One region of the Staphylococcus sp. 231237_7MaSpsaltlick genome, then DNA from elsewhere that is predicted to be linked to it. Evidence: riboswitches for the same ligand, from Rfam matches in the RefSeq annotation. Region 1 holds a riboswitch; each other region holds the start of a gene.

Region 1 (7,758 bases):
GTTATTTTGCTGGTACTACTGCACCATCATATTTTTTATTAATGTAGTCTTTGATTTCTTTAGAATGTAATACTTCCATTAATGCTTTGATTTTCTTATCGTCTTTATGTCCTTCTTTAACTGCGATTAAGTTAGCATATGGATTATCTTTTGCTTTCTCAACAACAATTGAATCTTTTTGTGGACTTAATTTTTGATCGATAGCAAAGTTTGAGTTAATAATTACAGCATCTGCTTTTTGGTTTTGATAGATCTTAGGTAAGTATTCTGCAGATTGTTTGTTGTTAAATTTAATATCTTTTTTGTTTTCAGTGATATCTTTAAATGTTGCGTCTTCAGGTTTTACACCTTTTTTCAATTTGATTAAACCTTCATCAACGAAGAATTTTAAGAATCTACCTTCTTCAGCTGGGTTGTTTGATACGTAAACTGTTGCACCTTTTGGTAAGTCTTTTAAGCTTTTATATTTTTTAGAATATACAGCCATTGGTTCTAAGTGTACGTTACCAGCAGATTCAATTTTATAACCTTTGTCTTTTTTATCTGTTTTTAAATATGGTGTATGTTGGAAGAAGTTTGCATCCAATTCACCTTTATTTAATAATTTATTTGGCGTAGTGTAGTCGTTAATTGTTTTAATCTTTAAGTTATAACCTTTGTCTTTAAGTAATGGTTTAGCCTTTTCCAAAATTTCTGCATGTGGCGCTGGTGATGCTCCAACTGTAATGGTCTTATCTTTCCCGCCGCCATTACCACAAGCTGCTAAAACAAGTGCAAGAACTAAAACCGAAGCAAAACTAAATAATTTTTTCATATCGTTAAGTCTCCTTTTAATTTTATCTCTTATCTATCTTATTTGTAGCCCAATCACCAATAAATTGAATGATAAAGACAATAATAAGTATTAAAATAGTTGAAACTAAAATGACATCATTTTGGTTTCGGGTAAATCCAGTTAAATATGCCAAGTTACCTAACCCACCTGCACCAATAACTCCGGCAATTGCCGTTGAACCAACTAATGCGATGGCAGTAACCGTAATACCTGAGATTAATGCTGGCATTGCTTCAGGAATTAATACCTTTTTAACTACAGTCCAAGTATTTGCACCCATTGACCATGCTGCCTCGATAACACCTTTGTCGATTTCTTTAAATGCAATTTCGACTAATCGTGCATAGAATGGTGCAGCACCGATAATTAGTGCTGGTAAAGCACCAGTAGGTCCACTAATTGTTCCAAGTACTAAGCTTGTAAAAGGAATTAATAGTAATATCAAGATAATGAATGGTATCGCTCTGAACAAGTTAACAATGAACGATACAATATTATAAAATATTCTAGCTGCCTTCGAATCACTTTTAGCAGATAAGAATAATAACACACCTAAAATCAAACCAAAGATAAATGCAAATATCGTAGAAACAATTGTCATATACAATGTCTCGTATGTTGCAATCCAAACCTCACTCCATTGAACATTTGGCATTGTAATCATTTCTTGGAGTATGTCACTAAATGAATTACCCATGCTTTAACACCTCCAATGAAACATGTTGCGCTTCTAAATCATTTTTGAACTTTTCGAACTTTTCTGAATCTAATGACGGTAAATGTAATACCAAGAATCCGATGGAACCGTCTTTAGAATGTTTGATATTGGCTTCTAATATATTCACATCAATATCATGTGTTTTTGTAATATATGAGATAAGTGGTTCAGTCGTATTATTACCTGTAAAGTTTAAACGTACGATATACGAATTATCATCAATATGTACTAAATCAGTAATAGACTCATCAAAATCATCATTTAGATCATCTTTGACAAAACGTTTTGTCACATCGTGTTGTGGGTTTTCAAAGACAGATGTTACTGCACCTTGTTCAATTACTCGGCCATTTTCCATCACGGCTACTTCATCACATATGCGTCTAATGACTTGCATTTCATGTGTAATGATCACAATTGTTAAATTACGTTGTTCCTTGATTTTCAACAGCAAATCTAAGATTTCATCTGTTGTTTGGGGGTCAAGTGCACTCGTTGCTTCATCACATAGTAATACATTCGGCTCATTAGCCAATGCTCTTGCTATACCAACACGTTGTTTCTGACCACCAGATAGTTCTGACGGATAAGCGTCCTCTCTACCTTTCAATCCTACTAGCTCCACTAGTTCTAGTGCACGTTGTTTCGCTTCTGATCTTGAAACACCTGCAATTTCTAATGGAAACGTAATATTATTTAAAACCGTTCTTGACCATAGTAAGTTAAAATGTTGAAATATCATGCTCACTTTTTGACGTTTTTTACGTAATTCTGATTTTGATAGTTTCCCTATAGTATCGCCATCAATGATAACGTCTCCTGAAGTAGGCTGTTCGAGATTATTTAAGAGTCTGATTAAAGTACTCTTTCCTGCACCAGAAAAACCAACTACCCCAAAGATTGAGCCTGATTGAATGCTTAAATCAACATGATCTACAGCAAGTACGTCTTGTTTCTTAGTTTTGTACCTTTTCACTATTTGATTTAACTCAATCATCATAGTTGCCTCCTTGTATTGCTCTATCAATTAAAAAATGCTTTCCCTTGTTCACCGAAGAATAGAGAAAGCATTTGCCGCTTCTCTCATCTCCAAAAGTCCAATAAGACTTTTTGTGAATTGGCACCATTTCTGTTACAGACGGTTGCCGGGCTTCGTAGGGCACATCCCTCCACCTCTCGTGATAAGAGTTTCATTTATTTAATTATCAATAATCCTACCATCGCACTAGAGATTCGTCAATAACTATTTTAAATTTTCTAATAAATAAGGTACCGACTGAAATGCGTAAATACGCTTTATCTCTTGTCCTTTTGACATGACTAATAGTACGGGTACAGATTGAATTTCGTGCTTTTGGCTATATTCTGGATAAAAATTCAAATCCACTTTCGTAATTGGTAATTGTAAGATTTCATTAGCGATGTCTAACATTCGTTCAGATATTTTACATGTTCCACACGTAGGTGTATAGCCAAACACCAGTGATTTCTCTTTATCATCGTGTTCATGTATATCGACACGCGTTTCTTTTGCTACGTTCATGTTAATAAACTAACCCTTTCAGCTATATAATCTATTTGAGCCTTTGCCATGCTCTCTTCATCCTTTACTTTAAATCCATTTTTTTCTAGGACTCGTGAGAGATATGGCTTTGGACATTTTGCAACTTCACAATATTGTTTATCAATTCTAATATGATGACTTTCACTTAAATAACGTTTAAACCATTTACGGATTTTTTCACCTTCATTATCTGAATCAACAAGTATATGCACTTGTTTTCCATATAATGATTCAATCATTGCATCTAATTTATCAACGCCCATTGTACCATTCGTACAAATAATTTCAATTGGCTGATCTATAACTTGCTTTACCCTCTTCTTGTCGGACTTCCCCTCGACAATGATTACTTGGTTCAGTATCGTCATGATATCCACCCTCTAAATGTTGATAGTTATTCTCTTCTATTAAGTTTTTCACATTAGTTAATAAGCATAAACATTATTTACATTTTTATCATGTAACCTTTGCACACTCTAGATAAATGTGACTATAACTTAATTGTTCACATTTAATTATTGCATCTATTTTATGCATTACCACGGCATATAACATCTTCTTTTTATATTGTTAAAGATTATTCATCCCCTTAATATAATTTGCACTATTTTTACATATAAAAATAAAACTCCCAGATTCAAAGGATCAAGGAGTTTCAGTCATGTTTATTCACCAATCATTTCAGAATATTGTTCTGCTGATAATAAATCTTCTAATTGGCTTTCATCACTTAATTCAATTTTAATCATCCATGCTTTTTCATATGGTGATTCATTTACAAACTCAGGGCTATCCTCTAACTCATCATTTGAGCTAAGTACTTTACCTGAAAGTGGTGCATATAATTCAGAAACAGTTTTTACAGATTCAACACTACCAAAAGTGTCGCCTTCATTAATTTCATCATCAACTTCTGGTAATTCAACGAATACGATATCTCCTAATTCGTTTTGAGCGTATTCAGTAATACCAATTGTTGCTGTATTTCCTTCAACTTTTACCCATTCATGTTCTTTAGAATATTTTAATTCGTTTGGTACTGCCACGAGTATCCCCTCCTAAATGTTATTACATATTCATGATGCCATATGAAAGGTATTAGGGCAACTATAAAGTGGGATAACATTGCACCTTCAACCGTTTTTCGCTCATTTTTATAAAGCGTTTTCATTTTTTGTAAATTTATTATGCTTTACTTGATTGCCATGACTAATATTGTCTTATAACCAAACTTGTTTATATTCGTCTTCTTTAAAGCCAACAGTCACTTTATCACCAGATACAGCAAGTGGTCGTTTAACTAGCATACCGTTTGAAGCTAGTAAATCTAGTTTTTCATCATCTGTTAAATCATTTATCTTATCTTTGAGACCTAACTCTCTGTATTTTGCGCCATGCGTATTGAAAAGTTTATTAATTTCAATATCTGTTCCAGCTAAAATTTCTTTAAATTCACTCTTAGTAGGTGTGTGTTGTACAATATCAATTGGTTCAAAGCTAACGCCATAGTCTTTTAAGAATTTTGCTGCTTTTTTACATGTTGTACAATTAGGATACTGGTAAAATTTTATCATTATTCTGTACCTCCTATGTCTAGTTATCACTAATATATCAAATTTATTCATAAAACGCTCTAATTATTAAGCTAATTTTTTTTATTAGAATTATAATTTCGCTATAATAGTATTACTAATCTATCAAAAAGGAGAATTAATTATGCAACCTATTAATACAACTGATCAATTTAAAGAGACAATTCAAAGTGATCAACCAGTCATTGTTAAATTCGAAGCAGGCTGGTGCCCTGATTGTAAAGCTATGGATATGTGGATTGATCCAATAACTGAAAAATATAATGATTACCAATGGTTTACAGTTAACAGAGATGAATTAGAAGATGTAGCTGCAGACAATGAAGTGATGGGAATTCCAAGTCTACTCGTATTTAAAGATGGAAATAAATTAGCACACTTACATTCTGCAAATGCTAAATCACCAGAACAAGTTGAATCTTTCTTAGCAGAAACATTTAAATAATAAATTAAGGAGTGAGACTAAAATCTATTGATATAGACTTCTTGGTCTCACTCCTTTTTTAATGGGCTAAAACTTTTCAATTATATTTTCGGTATGTCGTGGTCTATAATTCATTTTATCTTCTAAGTCAGTTAAATATAAAAATCCTAGTAAACGTTCGTTTTCCTGAATATTAAATAGAGCTTGGACTTCTTTGTCAAAAATATAAGGCGGCGTCTTCCAACATGTACCTATTCCTGCTTCATGCAACAATAGCATTAAATTTTGTACATAAGCACCAAACGCCAAATGATCTTCTAAACCTTCTAATTGATGAGGGTCTTCCTTTAAAATCAAGACCAACATACCACCTAAATTAGTAACGACTTGATAGTGATCTTCTTGCTTTTTCGGTTTATCATGAAACGCAATTTGAGTTAGTTGTTTACTCATATTTCCCAATCTATCTTTAGCAACGTGAATCACTCTCCACGGTTCCCTGTGTCCATGGTTAGGTGCATCAGCAGCCTTTTTAATCGCATCATATAATGCATCTTCATCTATAGTCATATCTCTCTTAAAGATTTTTACACTTCTACGTTGTGAAATAGCCTCTTGCAGTTCCATAGTTATATCGCCCTTTCTCTATTGATAACTATTATCAATTATAATGTAGAATGACGATATTTTCAAATTACTCATATAGATTCAACTGTGCTCTCAATGTTTCAACATGAATTTGACCAGGTGCTTTCGGTGTATCCAAACAACCATAGGAAACTACTCCACCAAATACACCTTGCGCAGTCCTTGAAACAATACCTAATTTAGACATTGATATGCCAATCACCTTTTCTGATACTGTATCAGCGGTTTCAGAAACCACTTCTAACAAGCGTAGCACATCCATCTTGTCATGTGGCATCACAGCAACCTTGATATAGCTTGGTGACAATTGATGCATTTTAAAATATAAATGCTTTAATTCTTCTATAGGCGGCGTTTGTTTGAAATCATGATATGACAATACAGTTTCCACACCTTGTGATTCCACATCATTTACAAGTGCTATGAATAAATCTCTGTTAACAGACTTGTCAAATTCAATATCTAGTAAATCAACACCATTGACATTGCTAATATTGAATAACAATTGTCTATAATTATCATCTTCAAGTGTTCCTGCACCACCTTGTGATTGCGTTCTATAAGTCACCAATAATCGTTTATTGATATTCAACTCTTTTATTGACTCAATAGTTTGCTCCAATAATTCATTATTGTACGCTTGCCACTGATCTATGCGCAATTCAATAATTTCAAATGAGTCACTATACAGTTTTAATTGTTGTAGTGTTTCTTCAGTTATTTTGTTTTCTGGAGCTATCGTCACAGCAATATCGACTTTTGTCATTATATGTACTCCCTTTGTAAGATAATTAAAATTATTGTATAACAAATTTTGAAAATAACACAATGCCAAGTTATTATTTTCAGCAGAATCAGCAATACATAACACATTTACTGCGCTATTCATTTCACACCACGATAAAGTTATTTATTACAACCAGTCCCGTTACATAACCTGAGTCATTTCTGCCTATAATACACTCCAATTTGATGGTATATGCATATTGCATCAAGCATATTAAAATTTATTTTATAATGAAAACGAATTCCTATGGTTTAAATTTTATACAATGGGTAGACATAAGAATAAAGACCTTAAGGAGGTATTTTAAATGGCAGTAAAATATGAAACGAAAGCAACAAATACAGGTGGACGTAATGGACACGTTCAAACTGATGACAAAGCAATTGACGTAGCGGTAATTCCACCAGCTCAAGCTGATGCTGAAAAGGGTACAAATCCTGAACAATTATTCGCAGCAGGTTATGCGTCATGCTTTAATGGTGCATTTGATTTAATTTTAAAACAAAATAAAGTTCGTGGTGCAGAACCAGAAGTAACTTTAACAGTCCGTTTAGAAGACGATCCTGAAGCAGAAAGTCCAAAATTAAGCGTCTCAATAGATGCAAAAGTGAAAGATGTATTATCACAAGAAGATGCTGAAAAGTATTTACAAGATGCACACGACTTTTGCCCATATTCAAAAGCAACACGTGGCAATATTGATGTAGATTTAAGTGTTGAAGTAGTAAAATAAGCACTTAATATAAAATACAAAGCGTCTAAGAAACAAATTTCTTGGACAACGATAAGAAGGCAATTTCTATTGAAATCATATAGAAATTGCCTTTTTAATATTCATTTAGAATGATAAGACATCGTTCCACGATGATGTTTGAATTCATTTTTTTATTGTCAGAGATTATTTCAACGATTGTATTAACATAGCATGACATATCATTTAAAGAAATATGTATTGAAATTGCCATTGGCAGCATAAGTTGAAACATGTCATGACCTTTATATTTAAGACACCTTGTTCATTTAACTTAGTAGTGATTATCAAATTATATGAAAAGGCCTTATTTTATTAAGTATATTTTAATTTGAATTTTTATTGGAACGACGTATTTTGGCGAGACTCCTGAGGGAACAGGACAAGCTGAAGACTACAGGCTGAAGCTGTCCCCTAGGAAAGCGAGCCAACAATACAT
Region 2 (7,758 bases), on a different contig from region 1:
TTAGCTAGCGCTGAAAAAGCTTCTGAACACCCACTCGCCGAAGCTATTGTTAATTATGCAAGATCAGAACAAGTTAATTTATTAGAAGTTGATGATTTTGAAGCAGTACCTGGGCATGGTATCAAAGCCACGATTGCTGGAAAATCATTATTAGTGGGTAACCGTAAATTCTTAGAAGAATATCATGTGGATATTGATTGTTCTGAGCTACAATTATCTCAATTCGAACAGTTAGGTAAGACTGCCATGTTAATAGCGATTAACCAACAATTACGTGGCACTATAGCAGTAGCTGATACAGTCAAAGATTCTACTAACAAAGCAATCCAACAGTTACACGATTTAAATATAGAAGTTGTCATGTTAACTGGTGATAACCAACGTACTGCTGAAGCCATCGCTTCACAAGTTGGTATAGACACAGTAATAGCACAAGTGTTACCAGAAGAAAAAGCATCTAAAGTTGAATCATTACAAGCTAATAATAAGACGGTAGCAATGGTAGGAGATGGCGTAAATGATGCCCCAGCTTTAGTCCAAGCGGATATCGGCATAGCAATCGGTACAGGTACAGAAGTTGCCATCGAAGCTGCTGATGTTACCATCCTTGGTGGTGATTTATTACTAGTACCTAAAGCAATTACAGCTAGTAAATCAACTATACGTAATATTCGCCAAAACTTATTTTGGGCATTTGGTTACAACGTAGCAGGCATTCCAATTGCTGCACTTGGATTACTTGCACCATGGGTTGCTGGTGCCGCGATGGCTTTAAGCTCAGTAAGTGTTGTCACTAATGCACTCAGATTAAAACGCATGAAATTATAATTAAATTTTGAGATGATTCAAATGAAGTTTATTATTTTAAGGAGGTGATTGATATGGCAATCGAAACAATTAAAGTAGAAGGAATGAGTTGTGAACACTGTAAACATGCAGTAGAAAGTGCACTAACAAATCTAGATGGTGTATCAACAGCTGATGTTAATCTTGATCAAGGTAATGTTAAAGTTGATTATGATGATAACAAAGTCGCAGCACCAAACATGTATGAAGCAATAGAAGAGCAAGGTTATGACGTAAAATAATATCTCAAAAACTTATCAAATATAAGTATCTTTGCTGAAATAAAAACGTAAGACACTTAACCCTTGTTCTCAAAGTAAAGTGGCTAGGACATATATAATGTCTCGGTCTCAACTTAGTGTAATAGCAGTAGCTGACTGAGTTGAAAAAACTTTTAAATCGAGCTTTTTCAACTCTAGTCCTCCTTGCCGGGAGTGAGACAGAAATCTTTTCTAAAAAATTAGTTTTCTGTCGCACTCCCTTTTTATATTTAAAATAGCTTACGATTTAAGACATACACACTTGCCTACTTATTAATTTACACGTAATTTAGTATCACCAGTCTTAATAACATCGACTGTCGCATCTAAAGCATCCACAATGAGATTTTCAACGGCTGCATCTGTGTAAAAGGCAATATGAGGTGAAACAATAACATCTTGACGTTCGATAAGTTGCTTTAATACCTCGTCCTCTAATTCAGAATTTCGTTGATCACTTGGAAACAATCCCTTTTCGCCTTCATATGTATCAAGTGCTACACCTTTTAAAATACCGTTATCTAGCGCATGTAATAGCGCACTAGTTTTTACAATGGAACCTCTAGCACAATTGATAAATACTGATCCTCGTTTAAATTCATTAAACAATATATCATCAAATAAATAATCATTATCCTTACTTGCAGGGATATGCACCGTAACAATATCTGCCTCTTTTACAGCTTCTTCTATACTATTTGTATAAGTTAAAAATGACTTATAACTGTCCTGCGGCGCAATATCATAAGCAATAACTTCAGCTTCAAAACCTTGCGCAAATATTTTGGCAACAATTGAACCGATGCGACCAGTTCCTATAACTGCAACTTTCAAGTCTTTAATAGAGCGTGATAAGATAGCTGGTTGCCATCTAAAATCATATGAAGCTGTTTTTTGTTGGATATCATTGTAGTTTCTAACCAGATTAAGTGCTTGTGATACCGTATATTCAGCAATTGAATGTGGCGAATAAGATGGTACGTTAGAAATAATTAAATCATATTTTTGAGCTAACTCGAAATCATATATATCAAAACCAGCACTTCGTTGCGCAATCTGTTTAATACCAAATTCATGTAACTTGCGGTATACATCTTCATCAAAAGGAATTTGCTGTGATATTGAAACACCATCAAACCCTTTTACGCGATCGACAGTTTCTGATGAAAGTAGTGCTTCATCTAAATCAACATTTATATTGTGTTTTGTAGACCATGCTTTAATATAAGGTATATCTTCTTCTCTTACTCCAAAAATTTTAATACTTGTCATAAGTTAATCACTCCAATCAGATTATTCTATTCATAAAGGTGCTTAAGCGATTGTATTCTTTTTGCAGCTTCTAGTAACGATGCATCATCTAACGCTAAAGAAATACGCACATAATGTTCCCCGTGTTCTCCAAATGGTATACCTGGTGCAACAAGGATTGACTGTTCTTGTAATAAATAATCAACAAAACTTTCTCCATTAAAGTTTTTAGGTGTCCGTAACCATAAGAAAATACCACCTTTCATTGGCTCAAAAGGTATATTTGCTTGTTGTAATTTAGCTTCAAACTCATCTCTACGACGTTTAAATGTTAAATTTTGTTCGTCTAAAAAAGCATCGTAGTTATTCAAAGCGTATGTTGCTGCGTCTTGCAATGCACCAAACATACCTGCGTGCGTATGTGATTGATATTTCTTTAATGCTTGTATGATGTCTTTGTTTCCAACAGCAAAGCCAACACGAAATCCTGACATGTTATAACCTTTTGATAGTGAGAATATTTCTATTGCTAGATCTTTTGCTCCTTCTGACTGCAATATGCTAGGATTTTTAGCATCGAAGCCAAATGCACTATATGCAAAATCATGAACAATCTTTGTCTTTGTTCCTTTAAAACGTTCAATCGCTTCATCAAATACTGATTTTGTAGCAACTGAACCTGTCGGGTTATTTGGATAAGTCAAATAAACTAAACGTGTATTGAGTAATGTTTCTTTGCTTATTTTGTCCCACTGAGGTAAATAATAAGGTGGTTCCAAAACGAGTGGTTGTGGTTGTGCATCGGCAAGTAATACTCCAGCTTTATAATCTGTATAGCCTGGATCTGGTAACAACACATTTTCTCCAGGATTCACGATACATGTAGGTAAACCTACAAGACCATTTTTAGTACCATATAAAATGCACACCTCATCTTCTTTATCTAATTCAACTTGAAATTGTCTTTGATAAAAATCTACTATTGCTTGCTTAAATGAGTCTTTACCATGGAAAGCAACATACTTTTGATTATCAGGCTGACGTAGCGCATCAGCAAAACAGTCAATAATTCCTTTGGGAGTTTCACCATCAGGAATACCTACAGCCATATTAATTAATGGTAAAGGACCATGTTCTACTTTCTGTCCCATTGTTTTTGCAAAATAACTATCTGGTATCTGTGCCAATCTATCCGAAATTGCCATAAAACTCCTCCTATTAAAAAAACTATATGCCGACCTGTGTGGCATATAGTTACACATGTCACCTATCTTTCAAGCACAAATGCTTGTTGGAAGTAGCACAGTACTTTTATATCAAAGTCTGTTGCTGAAGCTTCATCAGGCCAAATCCCTCAGCTTCTCTGGATAAGTTTATTTTAAATTATTATTAATTTTATCAGAATATTCACGCTTGTCAATCTAATTTCAAACAAAAAAATGACGTCAAAACCTTCATAAAAAAGAGGATTTCGACGTCACTTATATAAAATCTTAATAAAATAATACAACCCAGGACATAAATGCCTCGGGTTGTTCAATCTAAAATAACTCAATGTTTCTATTGAGTTATTTTAGATCCTACCACCATCCGTTAGCAGCACGGAAATTAATTGCTTCTTCCATTGATCCGTAACGGCTTTCACCGTAGTTAATCATACCTTTAGTTTGGCTAGCTACTGAACCAGTTCCCCATGATTCTTTAGTTTGACCTAAACCTCTGTAACCAGCTGGGTTAACTGCATTTGGGTTACCGCTTGATTCTGGCATTACAATTGAATTCCACATAGCTTCTGTACCACCAGCAGCTAAGAATTGAGCTTTAACTGATCCACCAGTTGATGCTGCTGATGTTTGAGCAGCTTTGTAAGTTCTAGTTGCAGCACTTGTTTGAGTATTAGAAGAAGCTTTAGGCGCTTCAACTGCTGCTACTGGAGTATTGCTTGATTGTTTTTGGACACTTACTTCACTAGCTGAAGTTTCGTTAGTGTTTGTAGTTGCTTGAGTAGTTACGTCTTGTACTGAGCTAGAAGTTGCACTTTGAGCACCTGCAGCTGTGTAATTCCATGACCAAGATTGACCATTTGAAGTGAATGTATATTCATTTCCACCTAAAACAAAGTTATAGTTATACGCGCCAGCGTGTAATGGTTTTTGGTTTAATTCTTCAGGATTGTTTTGAGCTAAATCAGCTAAATGCGCTTTGTCGATATTTTCTTCTGAAGCGTGAGCTTGATTGTGGTCTGCTGTTGTTGCATATCCTGTTACACCTAATGCTACTGCTAATGATGATGCTAAAATTGTTTTCTTCATAATTAAAAAATCCTCCAAATTAAAATCTTTTTAAGTAAAATTATATTTTCGTTAAATTATTTATCGTATGTGCTGAAATCGATTAATTTTTGTGTTTTATTTTTTCGCCACAAATAATATAACACATATTTCGGCTATTTATATTACACTTCCATAACAAAACTTTACAAAAGCAAAGGCGTTTTGTAACATTGAAACATTGCTGTTTTGTTTTGTAATGCATAATTCTCACGTTTTTTTCAAAATATATTGTGTATAGTGTTGTTATATTAAGCTTTATACTTTGTTCGTTGAATGACATCTCATAGTCTGAATTATTACAACCATCCTTTTTGTTACACAAATGTAAAATGACAAAAAGATAAAAAAATTATATTTTGGAGTGAAACTTGCAAATTTTTTTGTCTAAAATTAAAAAGGTCACTGTTATGTGGCCTTTTTATCAAATGTGATTCTTTTATACAATTTTCAAAACATTACATTATATTACAAAATAAACCATGCGTTTTAGCTATTATGTATAATTTTACGCTAAGAATTTGAAGATTTGTCTATCATATAATTTCAATGTCTTCATATAAAATGTATTTATCAAATATCCCATTACAAATGGAACTACAAAAAACGCAATAAATACATAAATTAAGTTCAATAATACTGAATGTTCCATAAATCTAAATGCACTTATTGGTCCAACAAGCCCAATAATTCCAAATCCTGCTGATTCTTTTGTCCCACCAATTCCTATTAGTGCGCCAACAAAACCAGTGACTAATGCATTTGTGAAAATTGGTAGTAAAATAATAGGATGCCTTACCATATTAGGTATCATCATTTTCACACCGCCTAAAAAGATTGTTATAGGTACTCCTGCTCTATTTACTTTTAACGTACCTGCAACTAACGCACCCTCACATGCCACAATTCCAAGTGAAGCAGAACCAGCCGCTAAACCACTAATACCTATAGCTAATGCAGTAGCTACAGTTGATATCGGTGAGATAATTATAAAACTAAATACTAATGCAATAAGCATAGACATCAATATTGGTTGCAATTCTGTAAATGTATTGACTAAATTACCAATACCAGTTGTAATCATTTGAACATATGGCAATATAAGAACGCCAATAAAGCTAGCTATAACACCTACAATAGTTGGCAGAATAATTAATGTTAAACTACCAAACTTTTCTCCAACAACTAGTATTAAAAACACCGCAATTGCTGCAGTAATCATTGTATTAATAAGATCTCCAACACCTACAAGCATCCAAGCACCATCTTTAAATTGCGCTGCGCCGCTACCCACAAAAGCAGAACTTGCGACAACAGCCGTTGCTAAAGGTGATAAGTTGAACCTCATTGCTATTAGCGCACCGACTAATAATGGTACAGTAAATTGAATACTTTCTACTACTTGTAATAATGTTTGGAAAATTTCGTACTTAGGCGCGAAAAGTTTGAATAGTTCTCCTAAAATAGCGTTAGGTATCAATCCTGCTACGATGGCAATGGCTACACCAGATAGTACATTATATAAAAATTGTTTTGGACTTACTTTAATCATAGAAGTTCCTCCTAAGCTGAAATAAATACTAATATATCATATTTTCTCAATTTTCAGAATATTATTTGGTTATTTTTCAAAAACATTTTTATAGCTTTAGGAGGAATTTTATATCTAAATAACAATCAAAATATCAATACCTGTAATCAAAAGACTGTAACAAAAAAGTAGGTATACAAAATCTCAATTTAAAAATTCGATTTCATTTACCTACTTCTATTTAGAATTAACATTTTTTTACAGTCGATAAGGTTGTTCTAGCATGAGTCTATATTTTATTTTAATAATGGTTTCACAAGGCTACGTCATTAAAACAAAATCTCAATTTTACTATTTCATCAAGTTCGCTGTTAGTACAAGGCCTTGAGATGACGTTTCGAAAAATTCTAATTTTTGTAATTGATGCTCGTTAGGTAAGTGTTTAGTAAATTGTTCCCATATCCATATAGCAATATTTTCAGCGGTTGTATTCATTTCAGGCAACGTGTCATTTACCAATTGACCATCTAAATACGGTTCAATTTCTTTTTGGTATAATTTATCGACTTCATTAAAATCTAATGCTAATCCATACTTATCGATATCTGATAAAATTTCAATATTAAATTTGTATTGTTGATCTGCTAAGTCTTTATACACTGTATTTGTAAAATAAATGCGATTATCACAAGTGAATTCAAAAAAATTTTTTATCAAAACTTGGCCCTTACGATATTGAAATTGAGTAGGTGGTTCAATATGATCAAATTTAGTCATTACGGTCACTCCTAACGTCATTTTTATTTATATACCCTTTTATATTATAACTACTTAATTATACATCTATGTTTTTCCTTCAATTTTTAAAGGTAATAGTATAACGAATAGCAAATATTTAAGGAGGTTTATTACATGACCGTATATATTCAAAGAATCTATGAAGACAAGCAACGAGACGGTTTACGAATACTTGTAGATCGCGTATGGCCTAGAGGTATATCTAAAGACGATGCAAATTTAGACCATTGGATAAAAGATGTAGCACCGACTTCTGAACTAAGAAAATGGTTTAACCATGACCCCAAATTATATGCTGCTTTTAAAGAAAAATATGAAAAAGAACTGCGTGATAATGCTGACCAAAAAGAAGCATTCGAAGAACTACAAAGTAAAGTTTCTGAGACAGATAAATACATTATTTTATTATTTGCCGCTAAAGATGAAAAATATAATCAAGCAGTGGTGCTCCAATCATTATTACAATAAATAATCATTATCATAGAAATTGAATATAAAACTACCGCTTATCCTATCAATGTCTTTTAGAATAAGCGGTAATTATTTTATAATGAAATTGTACATACACTATAGTCATTCTAGTTTGTATAAACTTTTCTCACCATCTGGCAAATTTTCAACAAAAGTTTTAGGATTTTCTGCATAATCATTACCTACTCCGCCATTCATTCTCTGAAAATGAAGGTGTGATCCGGTCGTTTGTTCTCCCGTATTACCAGAAAGTGCAATTATATCTCCCGCT
Region 3 (7,758 bases), on a different contig from region 1:
TATGAAGAAAGAGCGAAGATGGGCTTAGCATTAAATAGACTTGTTCGTGAAGGTGAAATTTCAGCACCAATCGTTATTGGTCGTGACCATTTAGATTCTGGTTCTGTTGCGAGTCCAAACCGTGAAACAGAAGGGATGCAAGATGGTTCAGATGCTGTAGGTGACTGGGCAGTATTAAATGCCTTAATCAATACAGCAGCTGGTGGTTCTTGGATTTCATTCCACCATGGTGGTGGTGTAGGTATGGGTTACTCTTTACATGCTGGTATGGTAGTTGTAGCAGATGGTTCAGAACGAGCTGATAAACGATTAGGACGTGTATTAACTACAGATCCGGGTATGGGAGTAGTGAGACATGCTGATGCAGGTTATCAATCAGCGATTGATGTTGCAAATGAAAAAGGCATCAAAATTCCAATGATTAATGGTAAAGGAGCGAAATAATGAACGATTTAATTATCCAAAACATAAAACAGTTAATTTTACCGAAATCTACGGATAGACCTTTAAAAGGAGCAGAATTAAATGAATTAGAAATCATTGAAAATGGTACAGTCGTTATCAATGATGGAAAGGTTGTTTATTCTGGTTCACATACAGATGAATATGAAGCTAATGAAACAATAGATGCCACTGGTAAAGTAGTATCGCCAGCATTAGTAGAAGCACATACACACTTAGTTCATGGTGGATCAAGAGAACATGAGATGTCATTAAAACGACAAGGTGTTTCTTATTTAGAGATTTTAGAGCAAGGTGGCGGAATCTTATCAACAGTTGAAGCTACACGCAATGCCACGGAAGATGAATTATTTGAAAAGGCTGAGAAAAATCTATTAACAATGATTCAGCATGGTGTGTTAGCTGTCGAAAGTAAAAGTGGTTACGGTTTAGATAAGGAAAATGAATTAAAGCAATTAAAAGTTTCAAATCGACTTGCTGAGAAATATAACTTAGATATGAAACACACATTCCTTGGACCACATGCGGTACCTAAAGATGCTGAATCAAATCAAGCATTCTTACAAGAAATGATTGACTTATTACCGGAAGTTAAAAGTTATGCAGACTTCGCAGATATATTCTGTGAAACAGGCGTATTTACTGTAGAAGAATCTAAAAAATATATGCAAGCAGCTAAAGAGCAAGGCTTTGCTGTGAAGATTCATGCCGATGAAATAGATCCATTAGGTGGTTTAGAATTAGCAATTGATGAAGGTGCGATTTCTGCAGATCACCTTGTTGCATCTAGTGAAGAAGGCAAAGCTAAATTAAGAGATAGTGATACGGTAGCGGTGTTATTACCAGGAACTACTTTCTATTTAGATAAAGAACAATATGCAGATGCGCGCGGTATGATTGATAATAATGGCGCAATTGCAATTGCTACTGATTTTAATCCTGGCAGTTGTGTAACGAATAACTTACAGTTAGTTATGTCTATCGCGGCATTAAAATTAAAATTATCACCAAATGAAATTTGGAATGCTGTTACGGTAAACGCAGCAAAAGCAATTGATGTTGATGCTGGTACAATTAATAAAGGTGATAAAGCAAATATTGTTGTTTGGGATGCACCAAACCATGAATATATTCCGTATCATTATGGCGTAAACCATGCTCAAAAAGTTATTAAAGATGGTAAGGTCATTGTAGATAATTCATTTGAATTATAATACGTTAAGACAGTTTAGACATTCATTTCACAATGTTTCAGTTTGTTAGATTGTCTAACTTGAAAGTAATTTTTGAAGCATGAATTTTATAATGAAATAAATATGCGAATTAATGGGGCGACGAAATCTGTTTGTAAGATTAATAGATTCACGTCCCATTTTTTGTTTTTTGAGATTTTTAAAATATTTAATACATCATTAATGTAACGGTAAAAAATTACAAATCAGAGTTTATTAAATATTTTGACAATTATGATAATATGGATGCAAGGGGGATAGGAGGTGCGCAACGTATGGAAAAAAATACTTATCTCACACAATGAACGCATAATTTAAAGCATAATGTATTGGTTGGTATACTATTAGCATTGTCATTAATACCTGGTGCAATTGCTTTTTCATTTATTGCTGGTGTGAGTCCTTCTATTGGATTAATGAGTACAGGTATTATTATGATTGTCATAAGTATTGTCGGCGATCGTTCATTAATGATATCAGCTCCAAGCAGTGGTGTTTCACTGATAGTTGCCCCTTTGGTTTCGGATTCCGGATTAGTCGGTCTAATTATGGCAACGTTTATCATGGGACTAACTCAAATTATATTTGGTTTATGTCGAATGAATCGGCTTATTGATATCGTACCTCAAGGTGTTGTAATTGGCTTTATGAATGCGTTAGGTATAATATTATTATCATCTCAATTAGAGCATATTTTTCCATCTACAATAACGACATATGGTATCGTAGTTGTTTCGTTTGTGATGATTTGGGTGTTACCCAAAATTACAAATCAAATTCCATCCCCTTTGATAACGATAGTGGTAATGTCTATCGTTACTTGGCTATTCCAATTAAATAGTGAATTAGTGAAAGATATCTCTATGGTTCAACTCGATTTCAATTTATTTGTTATGTGTGATCATATAATGAATCGCCAATTATGGTTGACTGCATTGATTTATGGTATTGCGATGGCTATAGTTGCAACAATTCAAAACGCACTTACCGAGCAAGTGTTAGATCAACTTACGAAAGTTGAAAGTGATGTGAGCAAGGAATCTATAGGTCAAGGGATTGCCAATATTATCACGAGTTTCTTAGGTGGATATGGTGGAAGTGCACTTGTAGGTCAATCGCGATTCAATATTGCTATGGGTGGCAGTTCTAGAGTGTCTTCATTAATTACTGGAAGCTTTTTATTGCTCAGTATCTATCTGTTTGGGTCATTATTGATTCAAATCCCTATGGCAGTATTAGCAACTGTACTGATAACCATTGCATTTAGCACATTTGATAGAAGAACGATTGCATATATAAAGCAAGCGCCAGTGTTGCATGGAAGCACAGTTTGCTTAACAATATGTATTATTTTAGTTACGAACAATTTGGCAATGGGAGTAATTGTAGTAACGCTTTGTTACTATTTAATAAAAAATGTAATAAATAAAGAAAGGACGTGACATAACATGCCACAATATGAAGATTATATAAATTGGAGAAGAACGTTTCATCAGTATCCTGAATTATCAGAGTATGAATATGAAACGACGAAAAGGTTGCGTCGTATATTAGAATCATATGATATAACAATTTTAGATTTACCATTAGAAACGGGTTTAGTCGCGGAAATCGGTCAAGGAGATTCATTTGTAGCAGTAAGAACAGACATTGATGCTTTACCAATTAATGAACAAGTAGAGAATGAATTTGCTTCTACAAATGAAGGCGTAATGCATGCATGTGGTCATGATATACATATGGCAAGTATCTTGGCCGTAGCAACTCGTTTGAAGGAAGTAGAGTCAGATTTAAATGGAAGAGTAAGATTTATTTTCCAACCAGCAGAAGAATTAGGTTATGGAGCGTTTTATATTACAGATACCAAAGCGATTGATGGTGCTAAAGCAGTATTAGGTTATCATAACTATCCTACATTAGATATTGGCGAGTTTGCAGTGAAATCGGGTGTTATCACATCATCAGTGGATCGTTTTGAATATAAGATAAAGGGAACAGGTGCACATGCAGCAAAACCTGAACAAGGGAATGATCCTGTCATTGTATTAGGTCAATTGATAAATAGTGTACAATCTATTGTCAGTCGTAATATGTCAGCATTTGACAATGCTGTCGTAACAATTGGTGAGGTTTCAAGCGGTAATACTTGGAATGTTATTGCTGATCATGCCTATGTACAAGGTACGGTAAGAAGCTTTGACGAAGATAAAAGAAATGAAATTGAACAACGATTAAAAGCAATTGGCGATGGATTAGCCAAAGCCTTTAATGTTGAAATAGAAACAATCTACCACCGTCTCCCTGGTGCTGTCGTTAATGATGAAAAATTGACAAATGACGCCATTACCGTTGCAAAAGAAGTAGGTTACAACGTAAGTATTATGGACGAACCGTTAACAATTGGCGAGGATTTTTCTGGATTCTCTCAACAATACCCAAGCGTATTTGTCTTTATTGGCTCAAACAGTGAATATGATTTACATCATCCGAAGTATGATCCGGATGAGCGTATTTTAGAAAAGGTACCAGATTATTTTGTTACTTTTGTACAAAAGCTATTAAATGAAGTTTAATTATAATTAGTGCTATTTTGTATTAATCAGAAACATATTGGGTATTGAATATATAAGTAAAATGTATTAAGGAGTGTTTACTTATGTCTGCTCAAGATCCTAGAAAGAAATTTTCAAACAAAGATTTTCCAAAGCAAGAACAACCTGTTCCTGGACTACAACAACAATTAGATCCTCAACCAGATTGTGGAGAATCATCATATACAGGCCATCATAGATTAGAAGGTTATAAAATGTTAGTAACTGGTGGTGATTCTGCAATAGGTCGTGCTGCTGCAATTGCGTATGCAAAAGAAGGTGCCGATGTTGCAATTAATTACCTCCCTGATGAACAAGTCGATGCTGAAGAAGTGAAACAGGTAATTGAAGCTGCTGGCAGTAAAGCAGTGCTTATACCGGGTGATATTCGAAATGAACAATTTAACTATGACTTGGTTGCACAGGCACATCAAGAATTAGGTGGATTGGACAATGTGACGTTAGTCGCTGGTCATCAGCAATATCGAGAAAGTATCAAAGGCTTTGATACAGCTTCCTTTACAGAAACCTTTGAAACGAATGTTTATCCTATATTTTGGACAGTACAAAAGGCGATAGATTATTTAAAACCCGGAGCAACGATTACATTGACATCTTCTGTTCAAGGTTATAATCCAAGTCCAATATTGCATGATTATGCTGCAACCAAAGCGGCAATCATTTCATTGACCAAAAGTTTATCTGAAGAATTAGGTGAACAAGGTATACGTGTTAATTGTGTTGCACCTGGTCCATTCTGGTCACCGTTACAAATCTCAGGAGGACAACCTCAATCGAAGATACCGACCTTTGGTCAAAAGTCAGTACTTGGACGTGCAGGTCAACCTGTTGAGTTAGCAGGTGTATATGTCCATCTCGCAGCTGAAGAATCTAGCTATACAACTGGTCAAGTGTATGGTGTTACAGGCGGAACCCAAATAGATTAAACAACAAAAAGTTAGAAAATCTGGAAGTTGATTTTCTAACTTTTTATTTATGAGGAGTAGAACAAATGAAAAAATTCGAAGCAGCAAAGTTAACAAAGCAACAAAACTATAAGTTATTGAGTGGTAGTGTTATCCCAAGACCCATTGCATTTGTAACATCACAAGATGACAAGGGCATGCTCAATGCAGCCCCTTTTAGTTTCTTTAATGTGGTCAATAGTGCGCCACCGATGATTATGCTATCAACAACTCGAACGGCAGGCAAAAGGAAGGATACTTCCTTAAATATCGAAGCAACTGAAGCATTTGTTGTGCATATAACAGATGAAGCTACTGTAGAACAAATTAATCGTACAGCAGCTCCAATTGCAAGGTCATTGAATGAATTAGAACGAACAGACTTAACATGCGTTGATTCTGATATCGTATCTGTACCTGGGATTGAACAAGCTAAGATACGCTTAGAGTGTAAATTGGATAGAATTATTCCCTTAGGTGATAAACAAGAGGGATCTGATTTAATTATTGGAGAAGTTGTGATGTTTCATATTGATGATACAGTTTATATAGAACCGCATAAGATTGATTCTAAAGCATTAGGAGCTGTGAGTCGGTTAGCTGGAAATAATTATGCGAATCTTGGACAATCTTTTATCATTGAACGTCCAACAGAATAGTAATGCACATGTTACATCATCAATGTCTACTCTGTAGTTGTTTATTAAAGGAATAAGTTTGACAAAGTTCAGATTAAATATTAATATTTAGCAGTATTTGACGTTAACATTCAAGAGTTCTTGTAGTAAAAAAATAAAACATACTTATCAAGAGAAGTGGAGGGACTGGCCCTATGATACTTCGGCAACATGTAAAAGCGTGTGCCAAATCCAGTAGCAACTATTGCTAGAAGATAAGGAGCTTAAATTAACTCTTTTCTTCAAATGGATGAAAAGAGTTTTTAATTTTTATAAGATATTAAACCGTTAAATCATAATTGATATCAAAGGAAGTAGGTTGAATATGAAAGAGCAGTATAAAGGCAATGCTTGGGCATTGATTCCTTTAATCGTCTTTGTGGCGATGTTTCTAGGTGTTGGTATAGCGACGGGTGATTTCACGACAATGCCATTAAACGTTGCAATTATTGTGGCCTCTATCATTGGCTTGTTATAAAATAGAAAAGAATCGTTTCAACAGAAAGTTGAAATATTCACGAAAGGTGCAGGACACTCTAACATTGTGTTAATGATGTTGATTTTCCTATTGGCTGGTGCCTTTTCACAAACAACGGAAGATATGGGTGGTGTAAAATCCACTGTTAATCTAGGTTTATCAATTATTCCAGAAAATTTAATCATAGTAGGCTTATTTATTATTTGTATGTTTGTGTCTGTTTCTATGGGTACATCTGTAGGAACAGTTGCTGCAATCGCACCTGTAGGCTTCGGATTGAGTCAAGCAACAGATGTATCAACGGCGATTACAATGGCTACAGTTGTAGGTGGTGCGATGTTTGGTGATAATCTATCGATGATTTCTGATACGACAATTGCCGCAGTACGCACACAAAAGACAAAAATGAGTGACAAATTTAAAGTAAATATAAAAATAGTACTTCCTGGGGCAATACTGACTATTATTGCACTATGGTTTTTAACAAATGGTGCACATATCGATGCGACTAAAAATTATGATTATAATATAATTAAAGTTATACCATATTTATTGGTACTTATACTGGCATTAGTAGGAATTAATGTAATCATTGTCTTAATTGGTGGTACTTTACTATCTGCGATTATAGGATTGGTTGATCATTCATTTGGCTGGAAAGGGCTATTAAGTTCAATATCAAAAGGTATTGTCGGCATGGAAGATATTGCAATTATTGCATTGTTAATTGGTGGTTTAGTTGCGTTGATTCAACATAATGGAGGCATTACGTGGTTATTAAATTTTGTGCGTAATAGAGTTAAATCGAAACGTGGAGCAGAACTGGGTATTGCCGGATTGGTAAGTGCTGCAGATATTGCTACAGCGAATAATACGATTTCTATACTTATGGCCGGTCCTTTAGCTAAAGACATCGCTGATGAATACGATGTCGATCCTCGAAAGTCGGCAAGTATTTTAGATATGTTTGCTAGTTGTTTCCAAGGGCTTTTACCTTATAGTCCACAAGTTATAGCAGCTGCTGGCGTTGCATCCATATCACCATTTGATTTAGTTCCATACGCTATTTATCCGGCGTTATTAGGTGTCTGTGGTTTAGTAGCAATTTTCTTTAGATTACCGAGATTAGATAAGAAAAAGCGTAAAGCATAGCTAGATTGTTAGATTCACATGCTAATGTTTAATTGTATATTTTAAATTAATGTATAATAAACAATAACGTTATTTACTAACTTTAAATTCTGTAAATAGATGTAATGAAAATAGAAATACTAAGTAAGTGTAATAAATATTTAGATTTATATTTGTTTAACTTAATCGAAATAAAAGGATTATTGTTTAGAACTTACCTAG

What was found. A riboswitch is a leader RNA that binds a small molecule or an ion and turns the genes downstream of it on or off. The one in region 1 is predicted to bind S-adenosylmethionine.
Region 2: it holds a riboswitch for S-adenosylmethionine, as region 1 does, so the genes downstream of both, ACF91D_RS02475 (aminotransferase class I/II-fold pyridoxal phosphate-dependent enzyme) here and ACF91D_RS06245 (methionine ABC transporter ATP-binding protein) in region 1, are expected to answer to the same signal.
Region 3: it holds a riboswitch for S-adenosylmethionine, as region 1 does, so the genes downstream of both, ACF91D_RS16460 (Na+/H+ antiporter NhaC family protein) here and ACF91D_RS06245 (methionine ABC transporter ATP-binding protein) in region 1, are expected to answer to the same signal.

The regions. Positions count from the first base shown of each region.
Region 1 is NZ_JBICNX010000003.1:70,407-78,164, forward strand. Features, by position in the region: gene ACF91D_RS06235 (MetQ/NlpA family ABC transporter substrate-binding protein) at 2-814, opposite strand; gene ACF91D_RS06240 (methionine ABC transporter permease) at 837-1,532, opposite strand; gene ACF91D_RS06245 (methionine ABC transporter ATP-binding protein) at 1,525-2,550, opposite strand; SAM riboswitch class I at 2,634-2,741, opposite strand; gene ACF91D_RS06250 (thioredoxin family protein) at 2,797-3,096, opposite strand; gene ACF91D_RS06255 (toprim domain-containing protein) at 3,093-3,485, opposite strand; gene gcvH (glycine cleavage system protein GcvH) at 3,783-4,163, opposite strand; gene ACF91D_RS06265 (arsenate reductase family protein) at 4,338-4,691, opposite strand; gene ACF91D_RS06270 (thioredoxin family protein) at 4,834-5,154, shown strand; gene ACF91D_RS06275 (nitroreductase family protein) at 5,221-5,760, opposite strand; gene aroD (type I 3-dehydroquinate dehydratase) at 5,828-6,547, opposite strand; gene ACF91D_RS06285 (organic hydroperoxide resistance protein) at 6,876-7,301, shown strand.
Region 2 is NZ_JBICNX010000001.1:498,546-506,303, forward strand. Features, by position in the region: gene ACF91D_RS02460 (heavy metal translocating P-type ATPase) at 1-828, shown strand, start outside; gene copZ (copper chaperone CopZ) at 882-1,088, shown strand; gene ACF91D_RS02470 (D-lactate dehydrogenase) at 1,380-2,378, opposite strand; gene ACF91D_RS02475 (aminotransferase class I/II-fold pyridoxal phosphate-dependent enzyme) at 2,405-3,562, opposite strand; SAM riboswitch class I at 3,622-3,731, opposite strand; gene ACF91D_RS02480 (aggregation-promoting factor C-terminal-like domain-containing protein) at 3,938-4,669, opposite strand; gene ACF91D_RS02485 (PTS sugar transporter subunit IIC) at 5,196-6,239, opposite strand; gene ACF91D_RS02490 (6-pyruvoyl trahydropterin synthase family protein) at 6,570-6,995, opposite strand; gene ACF91D_RS02495 (DUF488 domain-containing protein) at 7,131-7,484, shown strand; gene ACF91D_RS02500 (M23 family metallopeptidase) at 7,590-7,758, opposite strand, start outside.
Region 3 is NZ_JBICNX010000008.1:84,981-92,738, reverse strand. Features, by position in the region: gene hutU (urocanate hydratase) at 1-444, shown strand, start outside; gene hutI (imidazolonepropionase) at 444-1,676, shown strand; gene ACF91D_RS16480 (SulP family inorganic anion transporter) at 2,024-3,136, shown strand; gene ACF91D_RS16475 (amidohydrolase) at 3,143-4,267, shown strand; gene ACF91D_RS16470 (SDR family oxidoreductase) at 4,351-5,232, shown strand; gene ACF91D_RS16465 (flavin reductase family protein) at 5,298-5,909, shown strand; SAM riboswitch class I at 6,051-6,149, shown strand; partial or broken gene ACF91D_RS16460 (Na+/H+ antiporter NhaC family protein) at 6,253-7,557, shown strand.